2 regions of the Lysinibacillus sp. JNUCC 51 genome follow, and region 2 is predicted to be linked to the other one. Evidence: predicted binding sites of a transcription regulator. Region 2 holds the regulator's gene; the other holds the start of a gene.

Region 1 (4,428 bases), 760 kb from region 2:
GAGGAGTTGCCTAAAAGGTCCCTCATAAGAAATTTGTAAATAGTAAAAATCCGCATCAGTGTACTCCAGTCGTAAAATCAGTTTTACACCATCTCAGCTGGGTCTTGTCCTCTATTTCACAGAGGAGTCTGCGCTAATTTTTACCTTTTTTCAATATATAGAATTTCTTTTAGGACAACCCCTTCATAAAGTCGTTTATTACTTAAAGTCTATACCTGTAATTTCTTTTAATTTTCCGTTCTCTTTAATCTTTTTCAGACCTTCATTTAACTTATTTAAAAGCTCTGTATTCCCCTTCTGAACCATAAATCCATAGTATTCTTTTTCAAAAGCATCATCTTCGATAACTTTAAGCTTCTCCGTTGGGTGAGCTTTGATATATTCATAAATTACCGCATTATCACCAATCGTCGCATCTACGTTGCCATTTAACATTTCTTTGATAGCAACTGGCTGATTTTCAAACGCCATAATATTTGGACTTGAATCACCTTGTAGCTTTTTCGCAGCTTGATGGCCTGTTGCATTAATTTGTACTGAAATCTTTTTATCTTTTAAATCTGCTAACGATTTAACCTTAGAATCTTCTTTTACAACAATTAATAATTGAGATTCAAAATATGGATCTGTAAAGTCAAAAGTTTCCTTACGCTCTTCATTTACTGAGATCCCTGCTGCACCGATATCTGTTTCACCATTTTTAACCGTTTGGAATACAGGCTCCCATCCAATATTTTGCCATTCTACTTCAAAGCCCATTTCATCTGCAATCGCCTGCAAAATATCAACATCAAATCCTACAACATTTCCTTTATCATCAAGTGATTCGAATGGTGCAAAAGTCGCTTCTGTCCCTACTTTATAAACTTTCTTACCATCTCCAGATGATTCGCCACCCGATGATGTCTTTTCTTTCGCACCACAACCCGCTAGAGCTAGCGCAAATGCTGCTAAGACCGCAAGTAACACAGATAAACTTCTTTTCATATCTACTCCCCCTAATTCGATTTTTTCCGAAACACGATTAATATTTTATTAATTCGGAAATATTAGACTATTAGGTCAATTATAGTGACATTAGTCTCTTTAGACAATATCATTTTGCATAAAAGTAATTATTATTTAATAATAATTTATTCAAATCAGTTTTATGTAGTAAAAATAAGCTTAATAAACCAAAAATAACATAAATAATGAATATTTATACATCCATTAATTATGCTAAAGTTAGATATTTTTACAAAAAAAAAGAATCCCCTCAGATAGGATTCTTTTTCTTCGACTAGAATAACTAGTCCTCACGTACAGTATGTTCACTAAAAAATAATTTGGAGTTGTTGCTTTCTTGAAGGTTTGAAAGGAACAAATACGGGAATAATGCCTACTAGGCAATATTACCATTATTTTTCCTTCTCATTTCCCCACTAAGCAGGCTGCTAAACTACTTATTAGGAGAATTGAGTTATTAAAGTATATCAAATAATCAGTAAAATGGCGCCCTCGGAGGGAATCGAACCCCCAGTGCAAGAACCGGAATCTTACGTGTTATCCATTACACCACGAGGGCAATTAAACAAAAAAAAAAGTACTCACCCTAGGCTTTACGAAAAAGCATGATGTAGATAACCCTCATGTGAAGCATACCTGCAAAATAGTGTACTGTACTTTAACTTATGACCTTATCAATTATACAAACGTATGGCTCATATTTCAACTATAGAATGCAAAACATTTTAACTTTTTTTATCTTTATTCAATTAGTGTCAAAATACCTAGAGAATATAGACAATCCTCCAGCGGATGTCACGGATTTTTAATTATGCGAGCACACTGTTTATCTGTGCGAAGAGGGCGTCCTCAGCATTCTCTATCGGCGTGGAAGCGAAGCGACAACGGTAAATGTTTTTGCAGCCAAGGCAAAGGCAATGCGTCAGCGGCAAATGTTTTCTGTAGCGAAAGTGATGCGCCCAGTTACATTACTGCAAGGTGAAATTGATTTAAATTATTTTACTTTAACAGGGTTAATATTTGACCTTCCCTGACTATAATGTGTATGATAAGGATACAGCTGAAATACAAAGGAAGTTTTCAGCAAAAGTAACCGAATTTAGTTTTTTAAGGAGGATTTAACATGAATTTAATTCCTACAGTTATTGAACAAACAAGTCGTGGTGAACGTGCCTATGACATCTATTCACGACTACTAAAAGACCGTATCATCTTATTAGGAAGTGCAATTGACGACAACGTTGCTAACTCAATTGTTGCTCAACTTCTATTCCTACAAGCAGAAGATCCAGAAAAAGATATCCATCTTTACATTAACTCACCAGGTGGATCTATCACTGCAGGTATGGCAATTTATGACACAATGCAAATTATCAAGCCACAAGTACAAACAATTTGTATCGGAATGGCAGCATCTATGGGTGCTTTCCTACTTGCTGCTGGTGAACCTGGTAAACGTTTCGCATTACCGAATGCTGAAGTAATGATTCACCAACCACTTGGCGGTGCACAAGGTCAAGCAACTGAAATCGAAATCGCTGCAAAACGTATTTTATTCTTACGTGAAAAATTAAATGGAATTTTATCAGAACGCACTGGTCAACCACTTGAAGTCATTGCAAGAGATACAGACCGCGATAACTTCATGACTGCTGAGCGTGCAAAAGAATACGGCTTAATCGACCAAATTATGGAACGCAAATAAAAGTTAAAGGCATCCCAGATCATATCTGAGATGTCTTTTTTTGTTCGATATCCAATGTATGTATGATTTGAAGGGCTATCCATCATTTTGGCGTTTCTATCCACGATTTTGGCTACTCTATCCATCATTTTGACGTTTCTATCCACAACTTTGGCTCTGCTATCCATCATTCCGGATTTTTCGACTCTTCTTTCCGTCGTTTCGGCCTTCCTTTCCGTCACTCCGACGTTTCCTTCCGTCGCTTTGGCCATTCTTTCCGTCACTCCGGCTTTTCTTTCCGTCGCTTCGACTCTTCTTTCCGTCGTTCCAGCTCTTCTTTCCGTCGCTTCGACCTTTCTTTCCGTCGTAGCCTTTTCTTTCCGTCACTCCGGCTTTTCTTTCCGTCGCTTCGACTCTTCTTTCCGTCGTTCCAGCTCTTCTTTCCGTCGCTTCGACCTTTCTTTCCGTCGTAGCCTTTTCTTTCCGTCACTCCGGCTTTTCTTTCCGTCGCTTCGACTCTTCTTTCCGTCGTTCCGGCTCTTCTTTCTGTCGCTGCCTTTTCTTTCCGTCTCCTCGGCTCTTCTTTCCGTCACTTTGGCCTTTTTTCCGTCGCCTCAGCTCTTCTTTCCGTCGCTGCTTTCTCTTTCCGTCGTTCCAACTCTTCTTTCCGTCGCTTCGGCCTTTCTTTCCGTCGCAGCCTTTTCTTTCCGTCACTCCGGCTTTTCTTTCCGTCGCTTCGACTCTTCTTTCCGTCGCTTCGACTCTTCCTTCCGTCATTCCGGCTCTTCTTTCCGCCGCAGCCTTTCTTTCCGTCGCCTCGGCTTTTCTTTCCGTCGTAGCCGTCTCTTTCCGTCGTTCCAACTCTTCTTTCCGTCGCTTCGGCCTTTCTTTCCGTCGCAGCCTTTTCTTTCCGTCACTCCGGCTTTTCTTTCCGTCGCTTCGACTCTTCTTTCCGTCGTTCCGGCTCTTCTTTCCGTCGTTCCAGCTCTTCTTTCCGTCGCTTCGACCTTTCTTTCCGTCGTAGCCTTTTCTTTCCGTCGTAGCCTTTTCTTTCCGTCGCTTCGACTCTTCTTTCCGTCGTTCCGGCTCTTCTTTCTGTCGCTGCCTTTTCTTTCCGTCGCCTCGGCTCTTCTTTCTGTCGCTGCCTTTTCTTTCCGTCGCCTCGGCTCTTCTTTCCGTCACTTTGGCCTTTTTTCCGTCGCCTCAGCTCTTCTTTCCGTCGCTGCTTTCTCTTTCCGTCGTTCCAACTCTTCTTTCCGTCGCTTCGGCCTTTCTTTCCGTCGCAGCCTTTTCTTTCCGTCACTCCGGCTTTTCTTTCCGTCGCTTCGACTCTTCTTTCCGTCGTTCCAGCTCTTCTTTCCGTCGCTTCGGCCTTTCTTTCCGTCGCAGCCTTTTCTTTCCGTCACTCCGGCTTTTCTTTCCGTCGCTTCGACTCTTCTTTCCGTCGTTCCAGCTCTTCTTTCCGTCGCTTCGACCTTTCTTTCCGTCGTAGCCTTTTCTTTCCGTCACTCCGGCTTTTCTTTCCGTCGCTTCGACTCTTCTTTCCGTCGCTCTGACTCTTCTTTCCGTCACTCCTACTCTTCTTTCCGTCATCCCGGCCTTTCTTTCCGTCACCTAGGCTCTTCTTTCCGTCGCTTCGGCGTTTCCTTCCGTCACTCCTACTCTTCTTTCCATCACTCTGGCTTTTCTTTCCGTCGCTTCGGCGTCTCCTACCGTCATTCCGGCTCTTCTTTCCG
Region 2 (4,428 bases):
CTCAATACCTGATTCAATCATTTGAGGACTAATATCAATGGCTTCTAATGCTTTTGCAGCAATACCGCCACCTTCACGGATAAGCCCTAATAGAATATGCTCTGTTCCAATTGATTCGTGTTTCCAACGAATTGCTTCCTCTTGTGCAAGCTGTAATACTTTTTGCGCGCGTTGTGTAAAACGATTAAACATCAAATGAATCCTCTCCTTTTCCCCGAATAATAGGCTTACTCATATTTTCTCGAGATAGTGCATCACGAAGCATTTCTGCTCGTACGCGATCTCGCTCCGTAGGTGGCAAAACGTCACCTGCGTAATTCTGTAAAAATCCAGGTTGCATACTTACTACACATTCGTTTAATTTAGTCGCTTTAATACCTTCAATTAACTGTAAATCTACTCCTAAACGAACATTAGATAGACAGGTAGCTGCTTCCTCACTCGTTAAAATTCGAGCATTTGTTAATGTTCCTAAAGCACGGTATACACGGTCTTCTAAGGCAAGCTCTGCTTTTTCCATTAACTTACCTCTTGCATGCCGTTCTTTTTGAATTATTTTTTCAGCGACGCTTTGGATATCCGCTAAAATATCATCCTCTGTTTTCCCTAGTGTAATCTGATTTGACACTTGGTAAACATTCCCTATATTTTCGCTACCCTCCCCATATATTCCTCTTACCGTCATGCCTAATCGTGTCATTGCATTAATGATTTGATTCATCTGACTCGTAAGTGTAAGGGCTGGCAGGTGCATCATGACGGATGCTCGTAAACCAGTACCAATATTTGTTGGACAACTCGTTAAATAACCAAATGTATCTCGAAATGCGTAAGGCAAAGCTTTCTCTAAGATACGATCAATTTTATTGGCCTGCTCGTATGCCTTTTGAAGTTGAAAACTCGCTGTCATACATTGAATGCGTAAATGGTCTTCTTCGTTCACCATAATGCTAGTTGATTCGTCATCAGATAAGAGCATGGAGCCAACTCGCTCTTTTTTTGCAAGCTGAGGACTAATCAGGTGCTTTTCCACAAGTATTTGACGCTGTAAAGACGTTAAGTCTTTAATAGCAAAATATGAATAATTTTCTCGAAGTTCTGTACTATCCTTGATTGCATGTGTAACTGCCTGTTCCACCTGTAATGCTTCATCCTCTGTAAAGGCTAACGGAAAACGATAACCATCTAAATTTCGAGCAAGGCGGATGCGTGTACTTATGACAATATCTGAATAATCATCCTCTACACTCATCCATATTGGTGTAGCACGTTCTAAAAACGACTCAATCATCACGACACATCACCACCTTCAAATTGTAGCTGCTTCTCAAGTTCCTTCGCTTCATCACGAAGCTTTGCTGCCTCTTCAAATTGTTCTTCATCTACAGCAGCCTTCATACGTTTACGAATGTCTTCGATTTGCTTTTTAATGACATACACATTATTTCGAGCACCGGGCATTTTCCCTATATGTTGAGGACCAGCCTGTATACGGTTAAAGAGCTTTGGTAAGTGCTCGCTAAAGGTGTCGTAACAGCTAGGGCATCCAAATTTACCTTCTTTTAAAAATTGTTTATACGTAAATCCACATTGTGGACATGTTTGCGGTTGTGGTGCCTGCTGTTTTTCACCCACTTGTTGTTGCTGCCATGTTGGGGAGCCAAACCAATTGGATAATAGCTGTTGAATAGATATTGGCTCTTGCTTAAATTCAGCATGAAATGGATTGAACTGCGAGGCGCAGACGTCACAATAATGGTGCTCCACCTTTTGACCACTTTGAACTTGTGTTACGGTAACTGTCGCATTACGCTGCTTACAATGTTCGCATATCATTTCCATCACCTCTTTTATTTTTGCTGTTCATATTTAATCGTTGTTAGCATCGCTCTTAAAATTTTTGATCGAATGTTGTCCCGTAACGGGAGTTGCAAATCGATAGTTGAGCGATCAACTGCTGCTAACATTATTTTCGCTTCTCGCTTTGAAATTACCTGCTCATCAATTAGTCGATAAACTAAATCTTCTGCCATTATTTGCGATGCACCACCTTCTATTTGCCTGAGGACATCGTCGATTAGATCAATTTGTGAATTCGCGCGGACACGTAAAATTCGAATGTATCCACCACCACCACGTTTGCTTTCAACAAGGTAACCTCGTTCGGCAGTAAATCTTGTATTAATTACATAATTTATTTGTGAGGGCACGCATTGAAATTTATCTGCGATTTCACTACGTTTTATTTCAATATGCCCTTCTCCACCTAATTCAAGTACTTGCTTTAAGTAGCCTTCTATGATGTCTGATATATTACGCATTTTAGGAATACACCTCGCTTACTTCACTGACTTTGACTATCTTTGACTTTCTTTGAGTATATTATACAAAACGCTTGAAAATAATTGCAATTAATTCGCACACAGAAAAATTAAAGTGTCCAACCCTTAGCTATAAGATACCCTTTTCAGCAATAGAAAAAACGCAAGCATATGCAATTAGCATATACTTGCGTCTATAAAAATTATACCCATCGACCAACAATTGGATAACGCCAAGACTCATCAGATAGAGCCTTCACAATACCGATAATCGGCGCAATAAAATACATAATACCAAAAACAATCAAGAACGGTATACCAATAAGCAGGAAGCTTAAAATACCCGAAATTGTAAGTAATACCACCATGACAACTTGGAACAATAAGGCTTGCACAGAAATACTCTTTACCTCTTCATCCGAGCTAATTAAGAAAAATATAATTGGTACTAACCATGGCGCAAAAAACGCACTTGCGTGTATGATTACCTTAGACCATTTTGTTTCCATTTATATCAACCCTTCCATTTAATTTTTTATTTTATGTACTACTATTTACGGACCTATCCCTTAAATAGTTTCAAATATAAATTGCATTTTAAAATTTTTTTGAAAGGCATGTGATACTCTATGGAATTTAATAACAAACTTGCAAATGAATACGAAAAAGGTATTCGTCGCACGCTACCTAGCTATGATGCAATGCTACGTTTAACACAAACCTTTTACCAATCTGAGTTACATGAAAAAGCTGAATTTTTAGTAGTTGGTTCAGGGATCGGCAATGAAATATTACAGCTCGCTGAGGAAAGACCTCATTGGTCATTTGTTGGCATAGATCCGTCAGAAGCGATGCTACAAATAGCCGGTGAACGTTTAAAATCCCTACCTAATAATATTTCTTTATATCAAGGAACTATACTCGATACTAAGCTACCTACAGTGAAGTTTGATGCAGCAAGCTGTGTATTAGTGCTTCACTTTATTCAAGATAATCAAGAGAAGCTTGCAACATTAAAAGAAATAGCGAATAATTTAAAGCCTGGTGCCCCATTTGTCCTCGTATCAAAATACGGGCAACCCGGTTCCTTAGAAACTGAGCTACAATTTGATTTATGGCGTGCTTATTGGCTACAGCATACAAAGCTAACACCATCAGACGTAGCGGAGATGGAGAAATCCATCCGTTCTCTTTCTTTTATGCCTGAAGAGGACATTTTATCACTACTACAGCAGGCAGGCTTTACAAAACCATCTAGATTCTTTGCGACTACTTTATTTGGTGGTTGGATATGTTATAAAGAAAGTTTTTTGTGAAAATATATATACCTGTTAGGATAGAATTAACAGAATTGAGGTGAATGCCGTGATACGTACAATTGGAATTACAAAAGACCAAAAGCTTATAAAAGATTTTCCGCTTGAAGATATACACAAAAACGAATTTGAATGGTACTGGGTCGATTTTAATTGTCCGACTGAAGAAGAAGAACTACTTTTAGATACATTTTTTCATTTCCATCCACTCGCTATAGAAGATTGTTTAATGCGTTTACAGCGGCCAAAGCTCGATTTTTATGATGATTTCCATTTCTTTGTTATCCAAAGAGTTAACGAAGAACTAACAGCTGAGGAAGTAAACATTTTTGTTTCTAATAAATTTATTGTTACATTTCATAAAAACGTAGCACCGGAAATAGATCGAGTACAAATGATGTTAGAAAAACAGCCAAAGAACTGGGAACGTGGCACAATATATTTAACATACCAGGTAATCGATAAAATCGTTGATAGCTATTTCCCACTTGCTTATAAGATTGAGGATCATTTAAATGCACTAGAAGATGAGCTTACCTATCAAAGCAATCTCAACGCTATGAAAATCGTGTTTGAATTCCGTAGTGATTTGCTTGATCTACGACGCACCATTTTACCGATGCGTGATCTATTATATCGTATCCTAAACTCTTACCGATTCTCACTTAAGAAATCCGAACGAGCTTATTTCGGAGATATTTACGATCATCTGCTTAAACTCACAGAAATGATCGAATCAAACCGGGAACTTACTGCTGATATGCGTGATAGCTATATGGCGATGAGCTCTA

What was found. Region 2 encodes CtsR, which represses protease genes until heat stress. Its sites were predicted from a motif close to ATGGTCAATAAAGGTCAAACA; they were not measured.
Region 1: a site for CtsR is predicted at 2,026-2,046, ahead of clpP (ATP-dependent Clp endopeptidase proteolytic subunit ClpP). Genes of this name have one in related genera too.

The regions. Positions count from the first base shown of each region.
Region 1 covers NZ_CP065545.1:3,297,589-3,302,016, reverse strand. The annotation lists gene JNUCC51_RS15875 (basic amino acid ABC transporter substrate-binding protein) at 199-987, opposite strand; tRNA gene JNUCC51_RS15870 (tRNA-Arg) at 1,493-1,567, opposite strand; gene clpP (ATP-dependent Clp endopeptidase proteolytic subunit ClpP) at 2,132-2,713, shown strand; gene JNUCC51_RS15860 (hypothetical protein) at 2,801-4,428, shown strand, end outside.
Region 2 covers NZ_CP065545.1:2,540,459-2,544,886, reverse strand. The annotation lists gene JNUCC51_RS12210 (ATP-dependent Clp protease ATP-binding subunit) at 1-195, opposite strand, end outside; gene mcsB (protein-arginine kinase McsB) at 185-1,294, opposite strand; gene JNUCC51_RS12200 (UvrB/UvrC motif-containing protein) at 1,291-1,836, opposite strand; gene JNUCC51_RS12195 (CtsR family transcriptional regulator) at 1,851-2,321, opposite strand; gene JNUCC51_RS12190 (DUF4870 domain-containing protein) at 2,525-2,830, opposite strand; gene JNUCC51_RS12185 (class I SAM-dependent methyltransferase) at 2,951-3,637, shown strand; gene corA (magnesium/cobalt transporter CorA) at 3,687-4,428, shown strand, end outside.